One region of the Janthinobacterium sp. JC611 genome, then DNA from elsewhere that is predicted to be linked to it. Evidence: predicted binding sites of a transcription regulator. Region 1 holds the regulator's gene; each other region holds the start of a gene.
The links. Region 1 encodes FNR, which switches genes on or off when oxygen is low (the NO sensors DNR and NnrR bind a similar motif). Its sites were predicted from a motif close to TTGATNNNNATCAA; they were not measured.

Region 1 (9,864 bases):
CTTCCACTTGCAGGAACTGGCGCACCAGTATCCCGACGAGTTGTCCGGAGGCCAGCGCCAGCGAGTGGCGCTGGCGAGGGCGCTCGTGGCCGAGCCAGACGCGCTGCTGCTCGACGAGCCGTTTGCCGCCCTCGATCCGGCCCTGCGTGTCAAAATGCGGCTGGAACTGAGCCAGTGGCAGCAGCGCCTGGACGTGCCCATGATCCTGATCACGCATGATCCGGAAGATGCGCGCATCCTGGGCGAGCATGTGCTGTACTTGCGCGACGGACAGATCGATAACAGGGAAGAACACATGGCATTGGGTGAACGCATTGGATAAATCAGCGGCAGCGGAAATCGGCCTGCAAGGCTCGGTATGGATGACGGTGGGCGGAGAGCACCTGGGCGGCGCCGGCCGGGTGGAATTGCTGGGCGCCATCGCCGAGTGCGGTTCCATCACGCAGGCGGCCAAGCTGGTGAAGATGAGCTACAAGGCGGCCTGGGACGCCATCGACGCGATGAACAACCTGGCCGGCGAACCGCTGGTCGAGCGCCTGACGGGCGGCAAGGGCGGCGGCGGCACGCGCCTGACCCCGCGGGGGCGCCAGCTGGTCGACAATTTCCGCATCATCGAGCGCGAGCATGCGCGCTACCTGCGCCAGCTGGGCAGCCAGGCCGAAGGCATCGCCGACGATTTGTTACTCATACGGAGAATGGCCATGAAAACCACGGCGCGCAATCAATTCCTCGGCAAGGTGGCCGAACTGAAACAGGGCGCCGTCAACGACGAAGTCACGCTGGAGTTGCCCGGCGGCCAGCACATCGTGGCCATCGTCACGCAGGGCAGCAGCGCCAGCCTGGGCCTGGTGCCGGGCGCGGAAGCGTTCGCGCTGATCAAGGCCTCGTCCATCATCCTGGTGACGGACAGCGAAGGGGCGCGCTTTTCCGCGCGCAATCAGTTGACCGGCAGCGTGACGCGCGTGCAGACGGGCGCCGTCAACACGGAAGTGGTGCTGGACCTGCCGCGCGGCGGCACCATCGCCGCCATCATCACGAACCAGAGCTGCACCGAGCTGGGTATCGAGATCGGCAGCAAGGTGACGGCGATGTTCAAGGCGTCCAGCGTGATCCTGGGCGTGCCCGCCTGATTTAATCCTTCAACCGCGACAACCAGTCGGACGCCGCCGCCAGCGCCTGTTCCAGTTCCTGCGCCGTCTGCGCCAGCAGTGCCGGCACTTCGTCCAGGCGGCCCGCATCGATGGCTTCCTCGGTGGCGAAGGCGGCGCGGATCAGGCGTTTCGTGCCCAGGGTGCCCACGGAGCCGCGCACGCCGTGCAGGATGCGCGCCACGTCGCTGTGGCGGCCGGCCTGCAAGGCCGTTTCGGCGTCGCGCACGGGCGTCATGCCCTTGTTCAGCGCGTCTTCCACCATGCGCCGCAGCACACCGCGTCCCTTGGCGTCGCGCCCCATCACCCGCATCAGGGGCGCCATGGAAAACACTTCCTCGTCGGCGACGGGCGCCGGCCCGGTCGTCTGCACTTGCGGGCGCCTGGGCAGGTGGCGCAGGATGACTTCCATCATCTCTTCCACCACCACGGGCTTGGCGATGAAATCGCTGATGCCGGCCGTCATGCAGCGCTCGCGCTCGGACGCCAGCACCCCGGCCGTCATGGCGATCACGGGCAGGTTCAGACGCAGTTCCGAGCGGATGATGTGGGTGGCGCTGAAACCGTCCATGACGGGCATCTGCATGTCCATCAGCACGATGTCGTAGCGCAGCGCTTCCGTGCGCAGCCGTTCCACGGCTTGCAAGCCGTCGCCCACGACGTCCAGGGTGGCGCCCATGTGTTCGAGGATGCCGCGCGCCACGGCCTGGTTCAAATGATTGTCTTCCACCAGCAGGAAATGCACGCCGGCCAGTTCCGTGCCCAGCGGCTGGTGCAGCATGCGCTGTTCGCCGCCGTCGTTCTTCGCGATCAGCGCCTGGTGCAGGGCGTCGAACAGGCTCGATCCGGTGATCGGCTTCATCAGCACGACGTCGGCCTCGGCCGCGCTGGAGATTTCCTCCAGGTGGTTGCGGGCGAAGGCGTTGACCATCACCACGATGGGCTGGCGCTGGCCGGCAGCGGCCTGGCGAATGGCCTTGGCCGTCGCCAGGCCGTCCATGACGGGCATGTGCCAGTCGGCCAGCACCACATCGTACGGTTGCCGCTGCGCCAGCCGTTCGCGGTACAGTTCGATGGCGGCGAAGCCGGAGTCCACTTCGTCGGCCAGCCAGCCCCACGCCTCGATCAGCTTGACGATCAGTTCGCGCGTGGTGCGGTTGTCGTCGGCCACCAGCAGGCGCAGCTGACCCAGCGCCGGCGTGCGGCGCGTCCCGGCCGGCTGCGCCAGCATCTCGAAGGGCACGCTGAACCAGAAGCGGCTGCCCTTGCCTTCGCTGCTGGCGACGGCGATGTCGCCGCCCATCATGCGGATCAGCTGCTTGCTGATGGCCAGGCCCAGGCCCGTGCCGCCGAAGCGCCGCGTGATGCTCTGGTCGCCCTGGGAAAACGCGGCGAACAGCTGCTGTTGCTGCAGTTCCGTCATGCCGATGCCCGTGTCGCGCACTTCGAAGCGCAGCCAGGCGCGGCCGCTCTCGCTCTCGGCCAGGCTGACGGCCACCACCACTTCGCCGCTCTCGGTGAACTTGATGGCGTTGCCGGCCAGGTTGACGAGGATTTGCTGCAGGCGCTGGGCGTCGCCCACGAGGCGCCGCGGCACGTCGGGCTCGACGGCGATGGCCAGTTCCAGCTCCTTCTCGCCCGCGTTCATCGTCATCGTCGTGGCCAGGGTATTCATGACTTCGTCGAGGTCGAATTCGACGGGCGACAATTCCATGCGGCGCGCCTCGATCTTCGAATAGTCGAGCACGTCGTTGAGAATGCCCAGCAGCGACTGGCCCGCCACGCGCACCATGGTCAGATACTTGCGCTGTTCCGTATCGAGCTTGGTATTGCCCAGCAAATACACCATGCCCAGCACGGCATTGAGGGGCGTGCGGATTTCATGGCTCATGTTGGCCACGAAATCGCTCTTCGCGCGGTTGGCCGCCTCGGCCCGGTCGCGCTCCTGTTCCAGCTCGGCCGCGCGCGCTTCGAGTTCCTGCTGCAGACGGTCGCGTTCGCTCATCAGGCCGTTGAACGCTTCCGTCAGTTCGCCGATCTCGTCGCGCTGCTGCACCGGCACGGGGGTGAAGCGGCTGCCGCTGGTGCGCAGGGCCAGCAGGGTATCGCGCAGGCGCACCAGCGGCGACAGCAGGCGCACGGTGACCCAGCCCAGTACAAAGGCGGCCAGCAGCGAGGCGAGGATGCTCCACAGCACCAGCCGGTACAGCACGCCATCGAACGGTTCGAAGGCATCGTCGACGGGCAGCGAGGCGGCCAGCAGCCAGTTCACCGATTTCAGGCGCTTGAAGCTGTTGACGGCCGTGATGCCGCGGCTGTTGGTGCTGACCATGCTGCCTTCGCCGTCGTCCTGCAGCAGCTGCGTGGTGGCCAGGTTGGCGTTCGGCTGGCGCGGCTGCAGCAAGCGGCTGGTATCGGGGTGCAGCACGTAGCGCGGCACGGCGCCGCGCGTGAGAATGAAGTAATAGCCGCTCTTGCCGATCTTTTCCGAGCGCAGGCGCCCCAGCAGGTTGTCCTTGTACAGGCGCAGCACGCCGATCACGACGCCGGCCACCTGGCCGTCGGCGGCCAGCACGGGCGCGACCATCTGCACGATGGGCATGCCGCTGGACTTGCCCAGCATCGGTTCGGTGATCATGGGCTGGCGCGTGCGCAGCACGGCCTGGAAGTACTCGCGCTCGGCGACGTTGATGCCGGCGCGCCCCGCCACCTTCGGCATGTCGGCCACGATGGCGCCTTGCGCGTCGAGCACCAGCACGTCGTCGAACAGCACCAGCATCGAGCGGCGCGCATAGTATTCGCGCAGCTTGTCCGGCTGGGCGATCAGCTCCGGCGGCTGCTGTTTCGCCGTCAGGGCGACGATCTGCAGCAGCATGCCCAGCTTGTCGTCGAGCTCGGCAGCGGTGCGGGTGATCAGGGACGCCTGTTGGCTCAGCAATACGCGGGTGAAGTCGTCGCGCATGTGCCGCACCTGGATCATGGTGACCAGCGCGATCATGGCGATCGAGGTCAGGCTGGTGGCCAGCGCGACTTTTGCTTTAATGCCGAGAGGCTTCATGATTTCCTTTTCAGTACCGTGCGGCACAGGCGGCAGATAATGCTGTTAGGAATTTTCCTATCAATACATCAACTTGGCAAGCATCGCCACGCAAATGGCCTTCCCCGCCTGGGCTTTTGACGATGTTGCCATATAATTAAAGGCTGGAGATCGTTTTTCAGCGAAATTGCGGTGAAATTGGCACACGGCAACCGTGTATGCAGTAAACTCGTTGTTGCATTTTCTAAAAGGTACCGACATGACTGAAGCGCTACTCACTCCCACCTTGCCCACAGTGAACGTGGAAGCGTTGCGTGCGCGATGCTCGACCTGCAGCATGCATCAATTGTGCCTGCCGATGGGCCTCGATATGGGCGATATGGACAGGCTGGACCAGATCATCGGCCGTCGTCGCAAGATCGCGCGCGGCGCCTCGCTGTTCCGCATCGGCGACCCGTTCCAGAACCTGTACGCGATCCGCCTGGGCCACTTCAAGACCTACCAGATCAATCCGGGTGGCGAGGAGCAGGTGACGGGTTTCCAGATGGCGGGCGAATTGCTGGGCATGGACGCCATCAGCGCCGACCGTCACCACTGTAACGCGGTGGCGCTGGAAGACAGCGAAGTGTGTGAAATTCCGTTTTCCAGCCTGGAACAATTGCTGGGCAATATGCCGACCCTGCTGCGCCATTTCCACCGCATGATGAGCCAGGAAATCACGCGCGAGCAAAGCGTGATGCTGTTGCTGGGCAATATGCAGGCGACGCAGCGTTTTGCCGCCTTCATCGTCAACCTGGCGTCGCGCTACGAGGCGCGCGGCTATTCGGGCAGCAAATTCCAGCTGCGCATGTCGCGCGAGGAAATCGGCAACTACCTGGGCCTGACCATCGAGAGCGTCAGCCGCCTGCTGTCCAAGTTCAAGAAGGAAGGCTGGCTGCGCGTCTCCAACCGCGAGATCGAGATCCTGCAGCCGGCCAAGTTGAAAGCCATAACGGCCGGCACGGACACCTGCAAGTAACAGCACCGTCAAAACCTACTGCGCGTCGCGCTTTGCGGTCTGCGATGCTCGCTGGCTCGGCGCCCCCGTGCATAGCACAGCTGCGCTTCTCAACCACAAATCACGGCCGCTCGCTACGGTTTTCCCGGCACTGTACGTTACAGTTCTTCATCCGCATGCAGCGCGATGCTGCGTTGCAGCGGCCAGGTCCAGATGCCGGACAGGCGCCACTCGCGTTTGTCGTTTTCCACCAGCACTTGCCAGCGGCTGCGCTCGAGCATCGGCAGCGCGACGGAAAAATTGCCGGCCGCATCGGGTTGCACCAGCAGCTTGATATCCTTTTCCGGTAACGTCGCATGCGCCAGGTGCAGCTGCAAAGGCCCCTGGTAAGCCTTGCCGAAGCTGTGCACGGAACCACTGAGGCGCGCCGACGCCACGTCGTACGACAGGCTGGTATCCATCGCCAGGTCGCTGGCGACCGTGTCGCGCTTCAAATCCTGGTTGATCGCCTTGCCCTGCTTGTAATAATCGCCCACCACCAGCGCATCGGGCTGCGTAAACGCGATATAGCCCATGAAGCTGCCGACGACCACGGACAGGCCGGGGCCGATCATCAGCAGCCATGGCCAGCGATGCTTGTACCACGGTGCAACGGGCGCTTGCAGTTTCAGACTGTCGGACATGCTATTTCTCCTGTTTAATCAGCCAGTCCCCATGCGGGGACCGGCCTTCCTGCAACTTCGTGGCGGCGGCGAGGGCACCCGGTCCCCGTCCGCCTTTCCTTGTTAACGCGGCACGATGAAGACCGCGCTTTCACGCACATGCAGCGCTGGGTCGTCCAGCGAGTGCAATTCGATCGCAATCTTGTTCGACCCCTTCTCGCCCACGCCGTGCGGCACGCGCAGGCGGATCGGCCAGCCCAGCGTTTCCGTTGGCTGCAAGGTCACTTCTTCGCGCGTCAGCAAGGTCAGGCCCGGCAAGCCGGAAGCGCTGATTTTAAAATGCTGGCTTTGCTCCGAGGTGTTCATGATCTGCAAGCGGTAGACGTTTTCGATCATGCCGTCTTCCACTTCGCGTCCCATCGAACCGCGGTCGCGGATCACGTCCATTTTCAGGGGCGTGCGCAGCGCCAGCGAAGTGCATACGGCGATGATGATCAGGGCCAGGATGGAAGTGTAGATCAAGACGCGCGGGCGCATGGCGCGCTGGCGTATCTGCTGCGAATTGAAGTTGTTTTCCATCGCATGGTCGGTACTGTAGCGTATCAGTCCCCGTGGCCGCTCGACCTTGTCCATCACGCTGTTGCAGGCATCGACGCAAGCGGCGCAGCCGATGCATTCATACTGCAGGCCGTTGCGGATATCGATACCGGTCGGACACACCTGCACGCACAGGGTACAGTCGATGCAATCGCCCAGCCTGGCGTTGTTGCCGGCCTTCTTGCTCAGTGCACCGCGTGGTTCGCCGCGCTTGGCATCGTAGGTGATGATCAGGGTGTCCTGGTCGAACATGGCGCTCTGGAAGCGCGCGTAGGGGCACATGTATTTGCACACCTGCTCGCGCAGCCAGCCCGCGTTGCCGTAGGTTGCCAGGCTGTAGAACAAGACCCAGAACCATTCCCAGGGACCGAAGTTCAGCGTGGTCACCGAGTGCGCCAGTTCCTTGATCGGCGTGAAGTAGCCGACAAAGGTAAAGCCCGTCCACAGGGCGATGGCGCCCCATGCCAGGTGCTTGGCCGTCTTCTTGACGGCCTTGCGCACGGACGGGCCCTGCTTGTCGAGGGCCATGCGCGCGCTGCGCGTGCCCTCGATGCGGCGTTCGACCCACAGGAAGATTTCCGTGTACACCGTTTGCGGGCAAGAGAATCCGCACCACACCCGCCCGGCAATGGCCGTGACGAGGAACAACAGATACGCACAGATGATCAGCAGGGCCGCCAGATAGATGAAATCCTGGGGCCACAGCACGACGCCGAAAATGTAGAACTTGCGCGTGGTCAAATCGAACAGCAGGGCTTGCCTGCCATTCCAGGTCAACCACGGCAAGCCGTAGAACGCCAGCTGGGTAAGCCATACGCATACCCATCGCCAGGTAGCGTAGCGTCCTTTGGCCTCGCGAGGGTAGATTTGCTCGCGGGCCGCATACATCTTGATGACTTGAGGTTCCATTGCTTACTTTGCGGGCGCCTGCGGATTCGACAGGCTCCAGACATACGCCGACAGCACGTGTACCTTGGATTCGCCGAGGAAGTCGCTGAAGGCCGGCATGGTGTTGCTGCGTCCCTTGCGGACGGTTTCCATGATGGTATCGGCGCTGCCGCCGTACAGCCAGATCTTGTCCGTCAGGTTGGGCGCGCCCAGCATCTGGTTGCCCTTCGCATCGGCGCCGTGACAGGCCATGCAGGCGCCAAACTTGGCCTTGCCCAGCACGGACTTGACGGGGTCGGAGGTGGAACCGGACAGGTTCAGCACATAATGGGCCACGTTCTCGACATCCTTTTCGGAGCCCAGGGCGGCGCCCATCGGTGGCATCTGCCCATTGCGGCCGTGCATGATGGTGGTCTTGATGACGTCAGGTTCGCCGCCATACAGCCAGTCCTTGTCGGTCAGGTTGGGGAAGCCCTTGTTGCCGCGCGCATCCGAACCGTGGCATTGCGCGCAGTAGGTCAGGAACAGGCGCTGGCCGATGGCTTGCGCCTGCGGATCGGCGGCCACCGTCTTCAAGTCCTGGCTCAGGTACTTGTTGAACAGGGGGCCATAGTCGGCTTCCGCCTTTTTCAGCTCTTCCTCGTACTGGCCCGTCGATTTCCAGCCCAGGCTGCCGGCATAGTTGCCCAGGCCCGGATACAGGAACAGGTAGGCCAGCGCGAAGACGATGGTGATGTAGAACAGCCACATCCACCAGCGCGGCATCGGTGTGTTGAGTTCCTTCAAGTCCTCGTCCCAGACGTGGCCCGTGGTGCCGTCGGCGGGGGCGCCGGCGGCCACTTTCACCTTCGACTGCGAGTACAGCAGCACGCCGCAGCCGATGATGCCCAGCAGGGACAGCACGATCACATAGATATTCCAGAAGCCATTGGTAAAGTCAGCCATGGTGATGCTCCTTCGCCAGGTTCATCTCGGCCTCGGCCGGATAGTCCAATGCGTCGTCGGCGAACGGCAGGCGTGCCGCCGCGTCGAAGTCGCTGTTGCTGCGGCTGAACGTCCACCACAGGATGCCCACGAACGTCGTAAAGGAAACCACCGTCATGACGCTGCTGGCGCTGTCAAACAGGTTGTCGATTGCCATGCTAATTCCTTGTTTTGATTAATGTACCGAGGCCTTGCAGATAGGCGACCAGGGCGTCTTCTTCCGTCTTGTCCTGCAGTTGCGCGGGGCCGGCGGCGATTTCCGCGTCGCTGTACGGCTGGCCCAGGCGTTGCAGGGCGCGCATCTTCGGCATGATGTCGTCAGGCACCAGCTTGGTCTTCGCCAGCCAGGGGTAGGCCGGCATGTTCGACTCGGGCACCACGTCGCGCGGGTTGTTCAAGTGCGTGCGGTGCCATTCGTCGCTGTAGCGGGCGCCCACGCGGGCCAGGTCGGGCCCCGTGCGCTTGGAACCCCACTGGAACGGACGGTCGTAGACGAACTCGCCGGCGACCGAATAGTGGCCATAGCGTTCCGTTTCCGCGCGCAGCGGACGCACCATCTGCGAGTGGCAGTTGTAGCAGCCTTCGCGCACGTAAATGTCGCGGCCCGCCAGGCGCAGCGGCGAATACGGCTTCAGGCCGGCGACCGGCTCCGTCGTGCTCTTCTGGAAGAACAGGGGGACGATCTCGACGGCGCCGCCGATGCTGATCACCACCGTGACCAGGGCGATCAGCAGCCAGGGGTTTCTTTCAATCCATGCATGTGAAAATTTCATTTGCTTTCGCTCCTATCAGGCGTGCGCCGCGTTCAGTTCCGGAATGCGGGCGACGGGGAGTTTGCTGCCGCGCAGAGTCATCCAGGTGTTGTAGCCCATGATGCACATACCCGACAGGTACAGCAGGCCACCGGCCACGCGCACCACGTAGTACGGATACGTCGCTTTCACGCTCTCGACAAAGGTGTAGGTCAGGGTGCCGTCCGGATTGACCGCGCGCCACATCAGGCCCTGCATCACGCCGGCGATCCACATTGCCGCGATGTACAGCACGATGCCGATGGTGGCCACCCAGAAGTGCACGTCGACCAGGCGCGTGCTGTGCATCTGCGTGCGGCCCGCCAGGCGCGGCAGCAGGTAGTAGATGGAACCCATGGTGATGAAGCCCACCCAGCCCAGGGCGCCCGCATGCACGTGGGCAACGGTCCAGTCGGTGTAGTGCGACAGCGAGTTGATGGTCTTGATCGACATCATCGGACCTTCGAAGGTGGCGATGCCGTAGAACGACAGCGAGACGATCATGAATTTCAGGATCGGGTCGGTGCGCAGCTTGTGCCAGGCGCCCGACAGGGTCATGATGCCGTTGATCATGCCGCCCCAGCTTGGTGCCAGGAGGACCAGCGAGAAGACCATGCCGATCGATTGCGTCCAGTCAGGCAAGGCCGTGTAGTGCAGGTGATGCGGGCCCGCCCACATGTAGGTGAAGATCAGCGCCCAGAAGTGGACGATGGACAGGCGGTACGAGTACACGGGGCGCTCGGCTTGTTTCGGGATGAAG
Region 2 (9,864 bases), on a different contig from region 1:
GCGCGGGGATGGGCGGCGCCTGCCGGTAGACTTCCGTGCCGTAGTAGCCGAGCAGCGAAAACGTCACGATCAGCACACCGATCAGGGTGAACCAGAGTTTTTTGTAGGGACCCATGGGTCTTTCCTTTGTCAGTGCACCGCGGCCGGCGCAAAGCGCTCGAACAGGATATTGTTTTCGGTATGGATGTGCGCCATCAGGTCTTCGCGGAAGGTGCGCAAACCCGTGTACAGCGCGCGCCAGGTGGTGCAGGCGCCGCCAGGCGCGGTGATATCGTTCGTCATTGCCTCCATGGCGCGCAAGGCCACGCCATGCTCGTCATGCTCCATGCGCATGACGTTGATGGGCGCGCCGGCCCGTGGCCCCTGGCCGCGCACGATCATCGGGAACAGCACGTCTTCTTCCTTGCGCATATGGCTTTCCAGCTCCTGCGCCATGGCCGACAGGTGTTCCGCCAGCCCGTGCGGACAGTCGGCGCGCTCGCCATGCACCTGCTCGACCTTGCGTGCCAGGCGTATCAGCTCGGGCAGCTGCTCGCGGTGCACGGCGTGGTAGCGCGCCAGGATATGTTCCACCAGCTCGGTGGCCGAGGCGTCCTGCCAGTCACGCTCGCCGCTGGCGTCAATCCGTCCTGCCAGCAGTTTCAGTTCCGCGACGATGGGCGCCGTGTCCACGCCGGCCGCTTCGGCCGCCGCGCGCAGGGTCTTGTTGCCGCCGCAGCAAAAATCCAGGCGGTGCGCATCGAACAGGCGCGTGGCGCCAGGGATGCGGCGGGCCAGCTGGCCCAGGGATAGGTCGATCATTTCCATAACAGTTCCTTGAGGATGAATAAGTGGATTTATTGCGCCGCGCCCGCGTGGTAGACGCCAGGCACGGGTTCGCCCGTCACTTCCAGCACGCCCACGGCGCCCTTGCCGGCGCGCGACAGCGCATGGTCGACCAGCAGATAGCTGCCCGGATGCTGTACCTTGAGTTCGACGATGGTCGCGCCGCCCGGCGCCACGAGCGTGGTTTGCACGTCGTGTTTCGGGCTGCTGATCGAGCCTTCGCTGTACACCTTGTCGAAGATCTCGCCGATGACGTGGAAGGATGAAATCTTGTTCGGGCCGCCGACGCCGAAATAGATGCGCACCGTCTCGCCGACTTTCGCCTGCAGTTTGTGCGTCTTGCTCAGGGCGCCCACTTCGCCGTTGAAGACGTAGTAGTCGGGCAGTTCATTGGCCATTTTTTCCAGGTTCGGTTCCTGGTGCACGGGCGCGCCGTGCGGACGGCCCGTGTACATCTCGCCCTGCATCACGTAATACTCGCGGTCCACCTTCGACAGGCCGCCTTCCGGTTCGACCAGGATCATGCCGTACATGCCGGCCGCGATATGCTGCGGCACCAGCGGCGTGGCGCAGTGGTAGACGAACAGGCCCGGATTGAGCGCCTTGAAGGTGACCGTTTTTTCCTGTCCCGGCGCCACCTGCGTGTGCTGTCCGCCGCCATGGCCGCCCGTCACGGCGTGCAGGTCAATCGAATGGATCATCTTGCTGTCCCTGGCGTTGAACAGGGTCAGTTCGACCGTGTCGCCCACCTTCGCGCGCAGCATCGGGCCAGGCACTTGCCGGTTGAAGGTCCAGTAGGTAAAACTGGTACCGTCATCTAGCTTGCCCGGCAATTCCACCGTCTCCATGCGGTACTTGAGCAACTGCGGCGCGCGCGCGCCGATGGCGGCCGGCACCTGCGCCGGATTGGCGGCCACGCTGACGGCCGAGGGATCGGGGCCGCGCATCGGCGACGGCGCGGGCGTGTACAGGGCCAGCGCCGCGGCCTGGCTCGACTCGCCGGCAGCGCTGGCGGGCGCCGCCGTCTCGGCCAGCGAGGTGCCGGTCACTTCCAGCTTGCCTTCCATGCCGATCTGGCGGTGGCCGGGGATCGAGCAGTAATAGGTGAACGTGCCGGCGCGCGTGACCTTGAAGCGCACGCTGGTGCTGCCGCTGTTGGCGCTGAATTTGGCGGAGGCCACGTTCAGTTCCGGGATCAGCAAATCATGTTCGGCGCCTTCGCCGCTTTTCAGCACGAGTTCGACCGTATCGCCCACCTTCGCCGCCAGCACGGGATTGACCTGGCCCTTGGCGTCGATGAATACCATCTTGCCGTCGACGATATTGGTTTGCAGTTCATAGCGCTTGAGCGTGGCGGCGGCGGGTTTGACTGCGGTGGCGGCGGCGCTGGCGGGCAGGCTCGCCTGGGCTTGCACGGACAGGGGCAGGGCCAGTACGCAGACGGCAGCGGCAATGGCGCGGAGGGAGGGAGTCGTTTTCATCAAGCTTTCCTTGGTCTTGTATGCCGGTTCGGCCCCCTTATCCAGGCAAGCCGTGTGCCAGGAAAAACTTGTTTTAAATCAACGATTTGAAAAATGCAGGGTCATAATGACCCTTGTTCGCCGTGGTTCCTTGTACCCTGCATGGTAGTTATGACCACCACCGCCATCCACCTGCTGCTGCTCACCGACCTGGTCGCCGACCTGCCCGTGGCCGTGCGCCTGCAACGCCTCGTCGGCAGCTTGCGTGCGCACTTCGGCTGCGAGGCCGTGGCCTTGCTCAAGCTTGATGGCGAACATTTGCGCCCCGTGGCGATGGCCGGCCTGGCCAGCGACGCGCTGGGACGCCGCTTCGCCGTCGCCGACCATCCGCGCCTGGCCGCCATCCTGCAGCGGCGCGGCGTGCTGTGCTTCCATCACGACAGCTCCCTGCCCGATCCCTACGACGGCCTGATCGCCGAGCGAGCCGGCGAACCGCTGCCCGTGCACGACTGCATGGGCATGGCGCTGGACCTGGAAGGCGAACGCTGGGGCGTGATCACGCTCGACGCGCTGCGGGTGGGCACCTTCGATACGCGAGCGCAGCGCGACCTGGGCGAGCTGGCCTGCGCCATCGAGGCGGCCGTGCGCGTGACCCGCCTGGAGACGGAAATCCGCGCCCTGCGCCTGTCGGGCGGCGCCATGCTGGCCGACGCGCAGGCGCCGCGCGAGGAGCACGACTTCGTCGGCCAGAGCAACGCCATCACGCACTTGCTGCACGAATTGCAGGTGGTGGCCGATTCCGAACTGCCCGTGCTGCTGCTGGGCGAGACGGGCGTGGGCAAGGAACTGTGCGCGCACCGGCTGCACCGGCTGTCGCGCCGCGCGGGCAAGCCCCTGATCCACGTCAATTGCGCGGCCTTGCCGGAATCGCTGGCCGAAAGCGAATTGTTCGGCCATGTGCGGGGCGCGTTTTCCGGCGCCGTCAGCGACCGGCCCGGACGCTTCGAGGCGGCCGAAGGGGGCACCCTGTTTCTCGATGAAGTGGGCGAGTTGCCGCTGTCGATACAGGCCAAGCTGCTGCGCACCTTGCAAAATGGCGAAATCCAGCGCCTGGGCGCGGACCGGCCGCGCCGGGTCAACGTGCGCGTGATCGCCGCCACCAACCGCAGCCTGCGCGAGCACGTGCGCGACGGCACCTTCCGCGCCGACCTGTATCACCGCCTGTCCGTGTATCCCGTGCCGATTCCGCCGCTGCGCGAGCGGGGCAATGACGTGCTGCTGCTGGCCGGCGGTTTTCTTGAGCTCAACCGTGCGCGCCTGGGCCTGCGCAGCCTGCGCCTGTCCGCCGCGGCGGAAAACGCGCTATGCCACTACCGCTGGCCCGGCAACGTGCGCGAACTGGAACATGTGATCAGCCGGGCCGCGCTGAAAGCGGTGATCCGCGGCGCGGACCGCAAGGACATCGTGACGCTGGAAACGGATATGCTCGACCTCGATGCGCTGGAAGCGCCGGCCGGTGCGGACGCGCCGCAGCCAGTGGCGGCCGCGTGCGGCGCGCCGGCGGCGCCGCCGCTGTCCATGCATCAGATCGTGGAAGCGAGCCAGCGCCAGGCCATCCGGCAAGCGCTGGTGCTGCATCAGGATAACTGGGCCGCCGCCGCGCGCCAGCTGGGGCTGGACGCCAGCAATTTGCACAAGCTGGCGCGCCGGGTGGGGCTGAAGAACACCTGACCAAACCTACTGCGCGTCGGTATAGGCAACCTGCGATGCTCACTGTGCTTCAGCACAGTTCCGCGTCTCGGCCGCCTCTCCCTTCCGCTCGCTACGGTTTTGTCAGGTGTCAGAACAACTAATAGACCCTGAGATACCGCTCAGCGGTGAATGACCAGGGTGGTCGGCAAGCTGTGCAGGTAGGCGGCCAGGTCCTTGATGTCCTGGTTGCTCAGCGGTTTCACCTGGCCCGTCATGATGGCGTTGTTGCGGCCGTTGGCCTTGTCGCCCCGTTTGTACGCCGTCAAGGCGTGTTCCAGGTAATCCTTGTGCTGGCCCGCCAGTTTCGGGTACGACGGGTCGATGGGCGAGCCGTAATCCTTGCCGTGGCAGGTGGCGCAGCTGTATTTTTCGGCCAGGGCCTTGCCCGTGTTGATATTGCCGGCGGCGCTGGCGGACAACGAGACGGTGGCGCAAACGAGGGCGGCGAGTAGTGTTTTCATCATCTGGCTGGTCCTCAGTTCGGCTTGGCTTGTTGCGCATAATACGCGGCGACATCGGCGATATCCTGGTCCGACAGGCTGCTGGCGATGCCCTTCATGCTGGGGTGCTTGCGGTCGCCCTTCTTGTAGGCTTGCAGCGCATTCTCGATATATTTCGCCGGCTGGCCGCCGATCATCGGCACCTGGAACACTTCGGGGAAGGTCGCCTTGTAACCGGGAATGCCGTGGCAGCCGATACACATTTCCACCTTGGCAGTCGCTGCCTTGGCGTTTCCTACAATGTCAGCCGCTGTGACGGCATTTGCTATGCCGGCAAGCACGAGAAGTGCAAATATTTTTTTCATAGTGGCAATGTGAACAAAGGTAATCGGAGAAACGCCAGAGCTGGTTTTTATTGATTTTATGTGTAGACAATTAAGGTTGACAATTAATCTGCTGCTTGCCGATTCTAGCCAAGATATTCTTGCAAGTCCACCGATAAAACCCGCATTGTAGGCAGGCAGGCACAGGCCGTCCGCGTGACGCTGCGCCACAGTTCTGTTTATACTCACCATTTCCCCACTTTGGCAGACCGCTCATGCAAGCAAAGCACACCCAGCAAGGCCAACGCTTCGAAGGTTCCGACAGCTATGTCGCCACCGCCGACCTGAAACTGGCCGTGAATGCGGCGCTGACCCTGCAACGCCCGCTGCTGATCAAGGGCGAACCGGGCACGGGCAAGACCATGCTGGCCGAGGAAGTGGCGGCCGCGCTGAACATGCCGCTGATGCAATGGCATATCAAATCGACCACCAAGGCGCAGCAGGGCCTGTACGAATACGACGCCGTGTCGCGCCTGCGCGATTCGCAGCTGGGCGACGAGCGCGTGCGCGACATCCAGAACTACATCGTCAAGGGCGTGCTGTGGCAGGCGTTCACGGCGCCCGAACCGGTGGTGCTGTTGATCGATGAAATCGACAAGGCCGACATCGAATTCCCGAACGACCTGCTGCGCGAACTGGACCGCATGGAATTCTATGTGTATGAGACGCGCGAGATGGTCACGGCGCGCCACCGCCCGCTCGTCATCATCACCTCGAACAACGAGAAGGAATTGCCGGACGCCTTCCTGCGCCGCTGCTTCTTCCACTACATCAAATTCCCGGACAAGGACACGATGGAGCAGATCGTCGCCGTCCACTACCCGCACCTGAAACAGGAATTGCTGGCGCAGGCGCTGCAAACCTTCTATGCAGTGCGCGACGTGCCGGGCCTGAAGAAGAAACCGTCGACGTCGGAATTCCTCGACTGGCTGAAACTCCTGCTGGCCGAGGACATCCCCTTTGACGCGCTGCGCAGCAAGGACACCGTCGTGCCGCCGCTGCATGGCGCGCTGCTGAAAAACGAGCAGGACGTGCACCTGTTCGAGCGTCTGATGTTCATGTCGCGCACCAACCGCTAAGGAGCGCCGGTGAACGACATCAGCCCGGAGAAGGTCTTCGTGCCCCTGGAACTGCACGGCATCCGCCTCGAAGCGCTGGCGCCGCACCACGCGCAGGGCTTGCGCGCGGCGGCCATGGACGGCGAACTGTGGAATCTGCGCGTCACCTCCGTGCCCGAACCGGACCAGGTGGACCAGTACATTTTCAAGGGCATCGAGATGCGCCCTTCGCGCTTCGCCTTTGCCGTCATCGACGCGGCCAGCGGCGAGGTGCTCGGCAGCACCAGCTACCACGACGTGGTGCCGGCCATCGGCCGCCTGGAAATCGGCTACACCTGGTATGCGAAGCGCTGCCAGCGCAGCCACGTCAACACCACCTGCAAATTGCTGCTGCTGGCGCACGCCTTCGACACGCTCGGCTGCGCGCTGGTGGGCCTGCGCACCGATAATTTCAACCACGCCTCGCAAGCGGCCATCGAACGCCTGGGCGCGAAAAAGGACGGCGTGCTGCGTCACCACGCGCTGCGCCGCGACGGCACCGTGCGCGACACGGTCATGTACAGCATCGCGCGCGGCGAATGGCCTGAAATCGCCGCCCATCTGCGCTACAAGCTGGCGCAGCGCCCCATCGCCGCGCTGCCGCGCCCGGGAGCCGCCGGGGCAGAGGAAGCGCCATGCTGATCGATTTCTTCTTCACGCTCAAGGATGCGAAGATTCCCGTCTCGATCAAGGAATTTTTGACCCTGCTCGAGGCGCTGCAAAAGAACGTCATCGATGCGTCGATGGACGATTTTTACTATCTGGCGCGCCTGACCCTGGTCAAGGATGAAGCCCATTTCGACAAGTTCGACCGCGCGTTTGCCCAGTACTTCAAGGGCGTCAGCGCGGCCTTCGACACGAACGCGGCGATTCCCCTCGACTGGCTGCTCAAGCGCATGCAGCGCCAGCTGTCCGATGAGCAGAAGGCGCAGCTGGAAAAATTCGGCTACGACAAGCTGATGAACCGCCTGAACGAGCTGTTAAAAGAACAGAAGGAACGCCACGAGGGCGGCAGCAAATGGATAGGCACGGGCGGCACGTCGCCGTTCGGCAATGGCGGCACGAACCCGGAAGGCATCCGCATCGGCGGCAAGGGCGGCAACCGCACGGCGGTGAAAGTATGGGAAGCGCGCAGCTACCAGGATTACGACGGCGAGCGCGAACTGGGCACGCGCAACATCAAGGTGGCCTTGCGCCGCCTGCGCAAGTTCGCGCGCGAAGGCGCGGAAGACGAACTGGCACTCGACGCCACCATCGCCGCCACGGCGAACAATGCGGGCTACCTGGACATCAGGATGCGGCCAGAACGCAAGAACCGCATCAAGGTGCTGATGCTGCTCGACGTCGGTGGCAGCATGGATGACCATATCGAGCGCACCGAGGAACTGTTCTCGGCCGCGAAGACGGAATTCAAGAACATGGAGTTCTTTTACTTCCATAACTGCGTCTACGACTACCTGTGGAAGAACAACCGGCGCCGCAACGCCGAACGTTTTCCCACCTGGGACGTGCTGCGCAAGTACCCGCCCGACACCAAGCTGATTTTCGTCGGCGACGCCACCATGAGCCCCTACGAAATCCTGCAGCCGGGCGGCAGCGTCGAATACAACAACGAGGAAGCGGGATCGACGTGGCTGGCGCGCTTTACCCAGGCGTTCCCGAAATTCATCTGGCTCAATCCGGAATCGGAGGGATTGTGGCAGTACCGCCAGTCGATCGGCGTGATGCGCCAGTTGATGAACAACCGCATGTTCCCCCTGTCGATCGACGGCCTGGAACGGGGCATGCGTCTGCTCAGTAAATAAAGACACGCAACAAAAAGTCCATGGCGGCAGGGGCCCGCCATGCCGTACACTGCGACACGGCACTACCGTGCGGAGCATCTCCGCCGCGGGCGGGTAGCATACGCCGATACCAGCCCTGCCCTACCCTGCTGCATCTTGTGCGCGGCCGCCATGGCCGCGACACTGTTCGATTGCGCACATCGTGCGCGCCTTCTGCTCCGGTAGAATCGGCGCAGCGCTCTGCGCAAACCATGCACCATCGCTGCACCACGACATTGCCGCGCCAGCCCCCGTGCTGCCGGCCGGTGCCAGCGCCACTTCAAAGGAATGAGCATGCAAAGTCTGATCTCGATCGCCGCCGACCTGTCCTGGCCGTTCGCCATCACCCTGGCCTGGGTGGTGGGCGAATTCGGCCACCGCTGGACCGGCCTGCCGCGCATCAGTTTTTACGGCGTGATCGGTTTCGTCCTCGCGCAAACGCAAGTAGGCATCCTGCCGCAGACGGACGCCGGCCCCATGCTGGTGCTGGCCGACGTGGCCTTCGGCCTGATCCTGTTCGAAGTGGGCTACCGCATCAACCTGCGCTGGCTGAAGAACAATCCGTGGATCGCCGTCACGGGCCTGGTCGAATCCCTGCTGACCTTTGCCGTCGTCTACTTCATCGGCATCGAATTCGGCAGCACATCGATGACGGCGCTGCTGCTGGCGTCCCTGGCCATGTCCACCTCGCCGGCCACCATCATGCGCGTCATCAACGAGGAACGCAGTTCGGGCCAGGTCACGGAACGCATCGTCCACCTCACCGCCCTCAATTGCGTGCTGGCCGTGTTCACGTTCAACATCATCGTCGGCTTCTGGATGTTCCAGAGCTCCACCGACCTGATCGAGGCGAGCAGCAGCAGCGCCGCCGTGCTGGCCGCCTCGGTTGCCGCCGGCACCGTCTTCGGCATCGTCGTGCCGGCCATGCTGCGCCGCCTGGGCAACATGGCGCAGGATGCCACCGTGGCGTTCGCGCTGTCGGTGATGCTGCTCGTCGCCCTCACCTACACCACCAGCCTGTCGCCGCTGCTGGCCACCCTCACCTTCGGCCTGGTGGCGCGCCACCGCAGGGTCGCCTTCAGCCAGGCGCAGCGCAATTTCGGCGCGCTGGGCGAGCTGCTGACGGTGCTGCTGTTCGTGTATGCCGCCTCGACCCTGGAATGGGCCAGCGTGACGGCAGGCGCGGCCCTGGCCCTGGCCGTCGTCGGCGGACGCTTGCTGACGAAGGTCGTCGGCGTGGCCGCGTTCTCGCACGTGAGCGGCATTTCCTGGCGCAAGGGCGTGCTGACGGGCGTGGCGCTGACGCCCGTCTCCGTCTTCATCATCCTGCTGCTGGAACACGCGCGCCAGCACGGCGTGAACTTCGGCGACGAATTGAACGCCCTGGCCGCCATCACCCTGGGCCTGGAACTGGTCGGCCCCGTGCTGGTGCAGCGCGTGCTGATGCTGGCAAAAGAAACCCACGAAATCAAGGAGCGCTAAATGCCGCTGGAACCCTTTGGCCAATCGGCCGCGCTGACCTTCGGCGTCGAACTCGAACTGCAACTGGTGAACCTGTCGGACTATGACCTGACGGCCGCCAGCCCCGACCTGCTGCATCTGCTGAACAAGAAACCGTTTCCCGGCAACGTCACGCCGGAAATCACCGAGAGCATGATCGAGATTAACTCGAGCGTGCACACGCATCATGGCCCCCTGCTGGCGCAGCTGCAGGAAATCCGCGACACCTTGATCACGGCCGGCGACAAGCTCAATATCGGCATCGCGGGCGGCGGCACGCACCCGTTCCAGCAATGGTCGTCGCAAAAGATCTTTTCCAAGCCCCGCTTCCAGGAGATTTCGGAACTGTACGGCTACCTGGCCAAGCAGTTCACCATCTTCGGCCAGCACGTCCACATCGGCTGCGCCTCGGGCGACGACGCCATGTTCCTGCTGCATTCGCTGAACCGCTACATCCCCCACTTCATCGCCCTGTCGGCGTCTTCTCCCTACGTGCAGGGACGCGACACGCTGTTCGACTCGGCCCGCCTCAATTCCGTGTTCGCCTTCCCCATGAGCGGGCGCGCGCCGTTCACCCTGAGCTG
Region 3 (9,864 bases), on a different contig from region 1:
GGTCGCCCTGACGCCGTTTACGCGCATCATCGCCGGCACCTCGATCGGCCCGCTGGCGGCCAGCGTGCCGCTGTCGTTCGCCGCCATTCCCTACCTGGCGCGCCTGGTGGAACAGAACCTGCGCGAAGTGCCGCGCGGCGTGATCGAGGCGGCGCACGCCATGGGCGCGTCGGAAATGCAGATCATCTTCCGCGTGCTGCTGGTCGAAGCGCGTTCCGGCCTGGTGCTGGCCCTGACCGTGCTGTCGATCAGCTTCCTGTCGTATTCGGCCGTGGCCGGCGTGGTGGGCGGCGGCGGCATCGGCGACCTGGCCATCCGCTACGGCTACTACCGCTTCGAGACGGACATCATGGTCGCCACCGTGGCCATCCTGATCGTGCTGGTGCAAACCATCCAGTTCGCCGGCACGCGCATCGCCAAGCGCCTCGACAAACGTTAATCCCTATTCAGAAACAAGGACCTACATGAACCACCTTCGCCGCACCCTGCTCCTGGCCGCCGCCAGCCTGGCCTTCGCCACCGCCGCCCACGCCAAGGACCCGAAAGAACTCGTCATCGGCACCAGCTCCGGCCCGTACTCGGACCAGCTGAAGCTGGGCATCAAGCCCATCCTGGAAAAACAGGGCTACAAGGTCAAGATCGTCGAATTCAACGACTACGTGCAGCCGAACTACGCGCTGGCCGAAGGTTCGCTGGACGCCAATGTGTTCCAGCACATCGTGTATCTGACCAAGTTCGCCACCGATAACAAGCTGCCACTGAGTTCCCTGATCACCGTGCCGACCATGCCGATCGGCCTGTACGGCGGCAAGCAGAAAACCCTGGCGGAAGTCAGGAACGGCGCCACCATCACCATGCCGAACGACCCGACCAACCAGGCGCGCGCGCTGGTGATGCTGGCCAAGATGGGCTGGATCAAGCTCAAACCGAACGTCGACCCGCTGCGCGCATCCGAGCGCGACGTGCTGGACAACCCGAAGAAGCTGAAACTGGTGCCGCTGGAAGCGGCGCAGCTGCCACGCTCGCTGGCGGACGCCGACTACGCTTTCGTGAACGGCAACTTCGCCCTGGCCGCCGGCATGAAGCTGACGTCGGCCCTGAGTGTGGAAAAGATCTCGGACAGCTACATCAACCTGGTCGCCATCCGCACGGCCGACAAGGCCAAGCCCTGGGTCAAGGACCTGGAAGCGGCCTACCGCTCGCGCGCCTTCCTCGACGCGACGAACAAGTATTTGGCCGGCTACGAAAAGACGGACTACCAGCTGGCGCTGGAAAAGACGCTGAAAAAATAAACGGCGTGCACCAAACGTAAAAAGGACGGCGAAGCCGTCCTTTTTTATTGTCCGCGCCGCGCGGGCGCTGTCATGCAAAGCTTAGAAACGGTAACCCACACCAACGCCGATCAGGATAGGATCGACCTTGACTTCGCTGATCTTGGCGCCACCGGCCAGTACGTCGCTGCGGATCTGTACTTTCTTGATGTCGAAGTTCAAGGACCAGTTTTTGTCCAGTTTGTAATCGACGCCGGCTTGCAGCGAGTAGCCCCAGCTGTCGTGCTCCAGGCGGCCTGCGCCGTTCAGCAATTTCACGTCCGAGATATTCGTGTAGTTGATGCCGGCGCCCACGTATGGGCTGAACTGTTTTTCCGGCATGAAGTGGTATTGCAGCGACAAGGTCGGCGGCAGGTGCTTGAAGGTACCGATCTTCGTGCCGGACAAGGTAACGTCATGCTTTTGCGGGTAGGTCAGGATCAGCTCGGCAGCGATGTTCGGGGTGAAGAAGTACGAAATATCGATTTCAGGAATCGTCTTGCTGCTGACGTGGATCGTGTCCGATGCGCCGATGCCACCAACAGGAGCAGATTTGTTGGCCGGATCGATGTGCACGGCGCGCGCACGGACCAGCCATGGGCTTTCCTGTGCCATGGCGTTGCCGGCGAATGCGCCGATGGCGGCCAGGACGATTGCTGCTGCAGTTGCGGACGTTTTCATTATGTTTTCCTCTGTCGTTAAGTAACGCTGCGAAGTCTAAGAGTGCAGTGCAACAAAAACTTTGATCCACATCAAATAGTGCTAGATGGCATCACTAGAGGGATTTTTTCCTTTGCCCAGGTCAAGAAAATGCGGCAATGCAGCGTGACCGCTTGCCTGCGCGCCATGCCGGCACAAGTTGCCCGCCACGCAATCGCCACTTGCGCCGATGTCACTGGATTGCCACCGACCCGCGCGGCATACTATGTTTCGTTCGCACATGAGAATAGTAATGATTATCATTTGCGATATAATGGAACACCTCGCTGGGCGACTACAAAAAGGAATGGGAGACATGGATATATTGAGGGAACTGCGTGAATCGGGCTTGAAAGTGACCATCCCCCGCTTGCGGATTCTGCAGCTGTTTCAAGAAGGCGGCATCAAGCACCTGAGCGCGGACGATGTCTACAAACTCTTGCTGGCCGAAAAGATCGACGTGGGCCTGGCCACCATCTACCGCGTGCTGATGCAGTTTGCCGAGGCGGGCATCCTGTTCCGCCGGCATTTCGAATCGGGCCACGCCGTGTTCGAGCTGAACGAAGGCCAGCACCACGACCACCTCGTCTGCACGGGGTGCGGCAAGGTCGATGAATTCGTCGACGAAGGCATCGAACTGCGCCAGAACGAGATCGCCGCCGAGCGCGGCTTCGTGCTGCACGAACACGCGCTATCGCTGTACGGCACCTGCGCCGAGTGCACGGCGAAGAAAATCCCGCCGCGCCGGGCCTGAAGCTGCCTGGGCCGCCTGGGCGCCGCTGCCTTGCGGTAAGATTCGCTCACGCTTGAGAAAGGATCATCCATGTACATCGGAGAAATCGCCCGCCTGGCGGGCACCTCGCCCAAGGCCTTGCGCCACTATGAAGCGCTGGGCTTGCTGGGCGACGTGCGCCGTTCGGGCGCCTACCGCGTCTACACGCAGCAAGACCTGGCGCAAGTCAGACTCATACGCCAGGCGCAAGCACTGGGCTTCCGGCTGGCCGAACTGCTGCCCGTGCTGGCCGGCGACGAGACCGACTGGGCCGCCCTGTCGCAACACATCGCCACCAAGCGCGCGCAGGTGCGGCAGGATATCGCCCGCCTGCGCCAGCTCGACGCGCAACTGGCCGGCATCGACACGGAAATCCGCGACTGCCTGGCGCGCCAGCAGCTTCAAGCGGCCGCTTGACTCTGCCACTAGGGGCAGGCTTTAGCATGCAGGCTGTTCTTTAATGGAAAGCCTGCATCATGCCCCAAATAGCACCCAAACGCGTCCTGATCATCCTCGGCCACCCGTCCAGCGACAGTTTCTGCGCCGCCCTGGCCGAGGCCTACGCCGCCACCGCCCGCAGCGAAGGCCACACCGTGCGCGAGCTGCGCCTGGGCCAGCTGGACTTCGACCAGAACCTGCATGAAGGCTACCGCCAGATACAGCCGCTGGAAGCGGACTTGGTGGCGGCGCAGGAAGCCATCACCTGGGCCGAGCACCTGGTGTTCGCCTACCCCATCTGGTGGGGCGGCGCACCGGCCCTGCTGAAAGGTTTCGTCGACCGCGTCTTCCTGCCCGGCTTCGCCTTCAAGTATCGCCCGGGCAAGGCTTTCCCCGCGCAGCTGCTGAAGGGCCGCACGGCGCAGCTGCTGGTGGCGATGGACACGCCGCCCTGGTATTTCCGCTGGGTCTACCGTATGCCGGGCATTCACCAGTTGCGCAAGACGACGCTGGAATTTTGCGGCGTCAAGCCCGTCAAGGTGGCCAGCTTTGGCCCCATGATCCATTCCACCGAAGCGCAGCGGACGCGCTGGCTGGAACAGGCGCAGGCGCTGGCGCGGCGCCTGTAAGCCCGGCAACGGCTTGCCATGCAGCCATCTTGCATACGGTTTTGACAAGCCGGTAATCAAGCCGTCATATTCACAGGCTACCATGATGATATTGCCTGTTTGTCAGTCGCCTTGCTCTCGCGACAACAAGGGTCCGATCGTCATGTAAAGGTAGCCGCTGTGGAGTTCAACGCTTCTCGATTGCATCTTCCCCGTTATCGCACGTCCGTGGCGTCTGACCTGTGCATTCCCACGGAATCCGTGCAGGCCGACGCCAGCAACTTCGCCGTGCTGGAACTGTTCACGGAAAGGCGCGACATGATGAGCCTGCCCGTCACGGAGCAGCAGAAGCCCATCGGTTTGATCAGCCGCAACATCTTCATGTCGCAGATGTCCAAGCCCTTTTATCACGAGGTGTACGGCAAGAAGAGCTGCATCGCCTTCATGGACAAGGAGCCGCTGATCGTCGACGGCGCCATGAGCATCGAAGACCTCACCTTCCGCGCCGTGGAAGCGGGCGAAAAGGCGCTGGCCGACGGCTTCATCATCACCGAGGATGGCGCGCTGGCCGGCGTGGGCTTCGGCTTACAGCTGATGAACGTGGTGGCCACCATGCAGGCGGAAAAGAACCGCCAGATCATGCACAGCATCGATTACGCCAGCGTGATCCAGCGCGCCCTGCTGCGCACCTCCGATGCGGAGCTGCGCGCCACCCTGCCCGACGCGCACCTGGAATGGCAGCCGCGCGACGTGGTCGGCGGCGACTTCTACTTTTTCGAGCGCCACGCGGGTGGCTGGTTCGCCGCCATCGCCGACTGCACCGGCCACGGCGTGCCGGGCGCCTTCATGACCCTGATCGCCTCGTCGGCCCTGAGCCAGGCCCTGCGCGAGCTGGGGCCGCGCGATCCGGCCGCCCTGATCGGCGCCGTCAGCCGCGCCATCAAGACCTTGCTGGGCCAGGACGGCGCCGGCAGCGGCGCGGCCGCCGGCCACGCCGGCTCGAACGACGGCATGGATTGCGCCTTCCTGTGCTACGACACGGCCAGCGCCAGCCTGCGTTTCGCTGGGGCGAAACTGGCGCTGCACGTGGTCGCGCCGGGCGAGGAGACCGTGCGCGCCATCGACGGCGCGCGCATGGGCGTGGGCTATGTCGACACGCCGGCCGGCTACTGTTGGCACAACGAGACGCTGGCCATACCCGCCGGCAGCCTGCTGTTCCTCACCACCGACGGCTTGCTCGACCAGATCGGCGGCGCGCGCGACATCGCCTACGGCAAGCGGCGCATGCGCGAGCAGCTGCTGGCGCGGCGCGACGCACCGGCCGGCGAGGTGGCGGCGGCGCTGCTGCAGGACAGCGCCGCCTGGCAAGGCAGGCAGCCGCGCCGCGACGACCTGACCTTTTTCTGTTTCCGCCTGTAGTTTTGGCGCCATCGAGCCACCTTATCAACAAGAAACCGGGTCACCGGCTAGCCAGGAGCACGGACGTGCTGTACGAAGAATTCAACGAGTTTTGGGATGTGGCGCGCAAGCGCAACATCATCTTTTTTTACGTGGGCTATTTCTCGCAGCACGTGGTGAACGCCATTTCCGAAACCATCAAGGCGCGCCTCGACACGGCCGGCGCGGCCGGGCCCACGCGGCGGCGCATCTTTTCCTCGTTCATCGAGATGTCGCAAAACATCATGCATTATTCCGCCGACAGCCTGACGCCCGATGCGCAGCTGGACCAGCAGATGCGGCGCGGCTCGTTTTGCATCGGCACGCGCGGCGACAGCTTTTTCCTGCTGTGTGCCAACCCCGTCTCGACCGACAACGTGGCGCAGATCCGCGCCCGCCTGGAGCCGCTGCACACCATGACGATGGAAGAAATCCGCCTCGCCTACAAGAAGGCCCTGCGCGAGGAAGCGCCGGCCGACAGCAAGGGCGCGGGCCTGGGCTTTCTCACCATGGCGCGCGACGCCAGCGAGCCGCTGGAATTCGAATTCGTCCAGGACCCGCAGGAGCCTGGCCACACCATCTTCTGCATCAAAGCCATCATTTGAAAGAGCCGACTCAGGAAAGCATATGCAATTACCGTCACCACTGTTCATCGCCGCGACCCCGAGTTCGCCCGAAATCGACTTCCGTTTCGAGCAGCACACCCTGTCGATCAAGGGCGAGTCGTATCCGGAAAATGCGGCCGCATTCTATGGCCCGCTGATCGCCGCCGTGCGCGCCTACCTGGAAGGCTGCCGCGAGAGCGCCATCACCGTCAACGTCTCGCTGGCCTACTTCAACAGCTCCAGCACGAAGATGCTGTTCACCCTGTTCGACACCCTGAACCAGGCGGCCATCGACGGCAACCGGGTGCGCCTGAACTGGTATCACGACGAGGACGACGACACCATCCTGGAATTCGGCCAGGAGCTGCAGCAGGACTTCACGGCGCTCGATTTCCGCGACCATCCCGTGCAGGGCAGCTAGGACATGCGCGCCGCCCTCTCCGAGTCCGGACTGGAACCGGACCTGTTCACCGTGGAAGCGGCGGCGCTGGCCGCGGCGCGGCGCATGCACGCCGATACTCACGCCAGCGGCGAGGCGCAGCGGCGCGTGCTCGGTGAGCTGATCGTTCACTACGAGCGGTTGATGCGCGAGACGCGCCGGCTGATCGGCCGCAGCGACCGCGCCGAGCGCGACATGCATCTGCTGAACCGGCAGTTGCAGACGCTGGCCGGCCAGCTCGAATACCGCGCCACGCACGACCCGCTGACGGGCGCCCTGAACCGCGGCGCCGTGATCGACCACGCCTCGCGCTGCCTGGCGCAGGGCGACATGGCGCTGATCGTGCTCGACATCGACCTGTTCAAGCAGGTCAACGACGACTTCGGCCACCCGGCCGGCGACGGCGTGATCCAGGCCGTGGTGGACTGCCTGAAGGGACTATTGGGACAGGAAACGGCCATCGGCCGGGTCGGCGGCGAAGAGTTTTCCGTCGTCTGGCCCACCTCCTCGCGCGACGACGCGGCGCAAGTGGCGCAGCGCATCTGCGAGACGGTCGGTCGCCAGCGCCATGCGGCGCCCATCACGCGCGCCATCACCGTCAGCGTGGGCCTGAGCTGGAACCGCGCCGGCACGGCCTTCGAGACGGCCTACAGCCATGCGGACCAGGCCCTGTACCAGGCCAAGCGCGAAGGACGCAACTGCGTGCGTCAGTGGCTGGAGAGCTGAATCAGCGCAGCTGTTCGCGCACCATGCCGCCGTCGCGGCGCATGGCCGCCGCCGCACGCTGCATGGCCAATACCTGCGCCTCGGGCAGCTGTTTATTACAGGCCAGATACGTCTGCACGCGGTTGAACGTCAGCAGCGGCACCACCTTGCCCTCCCACGCCTTGCCGGCAAACGGCTTGCTGCCGACCGCCATGCCGACGGCCCACAGGTCGATGCGTCCCAGCAGCAGCTTTTGCGGATTGAGCCACTCCTGCGTCACGGGCGCCACGCTCAATCCTTGCTGGCGCAGGTAATCGTCGCGCGCGTCGCCCAGCACCGTGCCGATCACCAGGCCGCGCGCATCGGCCAGCGTGCGCAGCGTCAGGCGCCGCTCGGCCAGGCCATACAGCACCCATTCCGCTTCATTGAGGGGGCCGATCCAGCGAAATTGCGCTTCGCGCTCCTGCGTGCGGCTGGTGGAAAAGAGGCAGGTATCGGCTTCGCGCAGCGCTTGCGCGTACGCGCGCTTCCACGGCAGCAGCTCGATGCTGTAGGAAAGCGCGGCGCGCGCCATGATCTCGCGCACCTTGAGCGTTTCGCGTCCCACGACGACATTGCCTTCCATCATGCTCGACGGCGGCAAATGCTCGCCGACGATGCGCAAATCCGCCGCCGCTACCACCGGCGGCACCAGCAACGCCGCTGCCAGCAGCCATGCCATTCCTCGTTGTTTCATGCTTGCTTTCATCTACCTCAGGACATGTGCATCCCTGCCATCGGCACGATGTTACCACCGGCTACGGCTGGCCATCGCCAAAAGTTATCTATTAAATCATTGTTTTTCAGCAACGTGGCAGCGGGCCAACGCCGGCGGGGGTGCCATGTGGAAGACGGGGGAAGGAAAGGGGAAATAATGGCGGAAAACAGTAGGAGTCGAACCTACGGGAGAACGGCTGACGCCCTCCACCGGGTTTGAAGCCCGGCCACATCACCGGATGAGTGTGCTTTCCGCGGTGCCTGAGCTAGCTGCTCGACAAGGGTGGACTATAGGACCACAGCGCCTGCGGGCGCAATAGATGCCCATTGCCAACACGGCGAGTATAACCGACGCGGTCGAAGAACTCCAGAACCTGGATCGCCCGCTTGCGGCCCAGGCCGCTGGCGTCGCGGAAGGTGGCCGCGCCGACGGCGCCGGAACCGGGCGCCAGGCCGTCGTCCAGCTCCGCTTTTTCGGCCAGGGTGCGCACCAGTTGCGCCAGCTCGGCCAGCGCCGCCTGGTGATAGAACAGGTCGTGCACCACCTGGCTGATCTGCCCTGCCTTGGCCAGTTTGCGCAACAGCCGGCGCGCGTCGTCCTCGGCCAGGCCGAAGTCGCGCGCCAGGTCGCGCGTCCACGGCGGATCGGCACGCCCCTGCAGCAAGGCCGCCAGCAAGGGCTCGGCCAGCGCCTGCTCCTGCGGCGTCAATTCCACGCTGTGCGTCGGCAAGTGCAGGCTGGCGCCGCGCGCCAGCACGCTGCCCTGCGCCAGCAAGCCTTCGACCAGGTGGCTCCACAAGGCGTCTTCCATCTCCGCGTCGACGATGCGCTTCAAACGCCACAGTTCCGGCCCCGCCTCGTCGGGCGCGCGCGCGTGGAAGGCTGCCAATGCGGCCAGCACTCTTTCTTCCAGTACCGCCTGCGCCGCCGGCGCCAGCAGCAGGGCGTCGCCGCCGCGCAGGGCGATGCGCCGCGTGTCGGGCGGCAGCGCCAGGGCGTGCGGCGGCAGCAGGGACAGGCGCACCAGCAGCGACTCGCGCAAGCCCAGCGGGCTTTGCGCCAGCAAGGCCGCATAGTCGCCGTGCGCGACGAACGCGGCCAGCGCGTCGAGCCACGCCAGCCTGGCCGGGCTGCGGCGCTTGCGCGCGGGGCCGAACGGATCGAGCACCATGCCGCCGCCCACCGTCTGCGTGGCTTGCGCATTGCGCACGACGAAGCGGTCGCCCGGCACGCCGTGCATGGGTGCGTCGAACACCAGCTGCACCCTGCCCGTCTGCCCCGGCGACAGGGTTTCGCCATCGAGCATGACGGCGCGCGCCAGCTGGTGCGCCGCGCCCAGGTGCACGTGCAGCGGCGACCAGGCTTTCAGCTGCACGCCGGCGTCGGGCAGCAGGGTCAGTTCCACGTCGAGGCGTTCCGAGCACTGCGCCAGCTCGGGCGCGACGATCCAGTTGCCCCGCTCGATGCGCTCGCGGTCGATGCCGGCCAGGTTCAGCGCCAGGCGCTGGCCCGCCATCCCGGCGTCCGCCGCGCGGTTCTGCGCATGGATGCTGCGCACCCGTGCCGCCGCGCCGCCGGGCGCCAGCTGAAGCATGTCGCCCACCTGCGCGCGGCCCGCCAGCGCCGTGCCGGTGACGATGGTGCCCTGCCCCGACAAGGTGAACACGCGGTCCACGCCGAGGCGGAACAAGCGCCGCTCGTCGCGTCGCGGCAGGCTGCGCGCCACCCGCGTCAGGTGCGCCAGCAAGGCGGCCACGCCGGCGTCGCCGTCGCGATGGGCGGCCGTGGGGAAGATCGGGCTGCCCGCCAGCGGCGTGCCGGCCAGCAGCGCCTCGATGTCCGCCTCCACCTGCGCCACACGGGCGCCGTCGGCGCGGTCGATCTTGGTCAGCGCCACGGCGCCGCGCGTCACGCCCAGCAGCTGCAAGATGGCCAGGTGTTCTTGTGTCTGCGGCATGATGCCGTCGTCGGCCGCCACCACGAGCAAAGCGAAATCGATGCCCGTCACGCCGGAAGCCATGGTGCGGATGAATTTTTCGTGGCCCGGCACGTCGATCACGCCCAGCACCGTGCCGTCCGCCAGCGGCAGGTAGG

Region 2: a site for FNR is predicted at 2,375-2,388, ahead of nirK (copper-containing nitrite reductase). Genes of this name have one in related genera too.
Region 3: a site for FNR is predicted at 2,053-2,066, ahead of J0O65_RS24955 (OmpW/AlkL family protein). Genes of this name have one in related genera too.

The regions. Positions count from the first base shown of each region.
Region 1 covers NZ_JAFLJN010000085.1:62,420-72,283, reverse strand. Annotated here, with positions in the region: gene J0O65_RS27090 (sulfate/molybdate ABC transporter ATP-binding protein) at 1-322, shown strand, start outside; gene J0O65_RS27085 (TOBE domain-containing protein) at 363-1,130, shown strand; gene J0O65_RS27080 (response regulator) at 1,132-4,206, opposite strand; gene fnr (fumarate/nitrate reduction transcriptional regulator Fnr) at 4,445-5,203, shown strand; gene J0O65_RS27070 (FixH family protein) at 5,341-5,865, opposite strand; gene ccoG (cytochrome c oxidase accessory protein CcoG) at 5,968-7,350, opposite strand; gene ccoP (cytochrome-c oxidase, cbb3-type subunit III) at 7,354-8,274, opposite strand; gene J0O65_RS27055 (cbb3-type cytochrome oxidase subunit 3) at 8,267-8,470, opposite strand; gene ccoO (cytochrome-c oxidase, cbb3-type subunit II) at 8,472-9,086, opposite strand; gene ccoN (cytochrome-c oxidase, cbb3-type subunit I) at 9,102-9,864, opposite strand, start outside.
Region 2 covers NZ_JAFLJN010000032.1:118,816-128,679, forward strand. Annotated here, with positions in the region: gene J0O65_RS20590 (nitric-oxide reductase large subunit) at 1-115, opposite strand, end outside; gene ytfE (iron-sulfur cluster repair protein YtfE) at 130-807, opposite strand; gene nirK (copper-containing nitrite reductase) at 837-2,306, opposite strand; gene norR (nitric oxide reductase transcriptional regulator NorR) at 2,457-4,016, shown strand; gene J0O65_RS20610 (c-type cytochrome) at 4,157-4,498, opposite strand; gene J0O65_RS20615 (c-type cytochrome) at 4,513-4,842, opposite strand; gene J0O65_RS20620 (AAA family ATPase) at 5,076-5,939, shown strand; gene J0O65_RS20625 (GNAT family N-acetyltransferase) at 5,949-6,599, shown strand; gene J0O65_RS20630 (vWA domain-containing protein) at 6,593-7,762, shown strand; gene J0O65_RS20635 (cation:proton antiporter) at 8,075-9,262, shown strand; gene J0O65_RS20640 (YbdK family carboxylate-amine ligase) at 9,263-9,864, shown strand, end outside.
Region 3 covers NZ_JAFLJN010000044.1:261,727-271,590, forward strand. Annotated here, with positions in the region: gene J0O65_RS24945 (methionine ABC transporter permease) at 1-439, shown strand, start outside; gene J0O65_RS24950 (MetQ/NlpA family ABC transporter substrate-binding protein) at 465-1,292, shown strand; gene J0O65_RS24955 (OmpW/AlkL family protein) at 1,374-1,991, opposite strand; gene fur (ferric iron uptake transcriptional regulator) at 2,326-2,763, shown strand; gene J0O65_RS24965 (MerR family transcriptional regulator) at 2,833-3,198, shown strand; gene J0O65_RS24970 (NAD(P)H-dependent oxidoreductase) at 3,258-3,848, shown strand; gene J0O65_RS24975 (SpoIIE family protein phosphatase) at 4,089-5,246, shown strand; gene J0O65_RS24980 (SiaB family protein kinase) at 5,312-5,869, shown strand; gene J0O65_RS24985 (DUF1987 domain-containing protein) at 5,892-6,290, shown strand; gene J0O65_RS24990 (GGDEF domain-containing protein) at 6,294-7,034, shown strand; gene J0O65_RS24995 (substrate-binding periplasmic protein) at 7,036-7,749, opposite strand; tRNA gene J0O65_RS25000 (tRNA-Sec) at 7,928-8,023, opposite strand; gene selB (selenocysteine-specific translation elongation factor) at 8,036-9,864, opposite strand, start outside.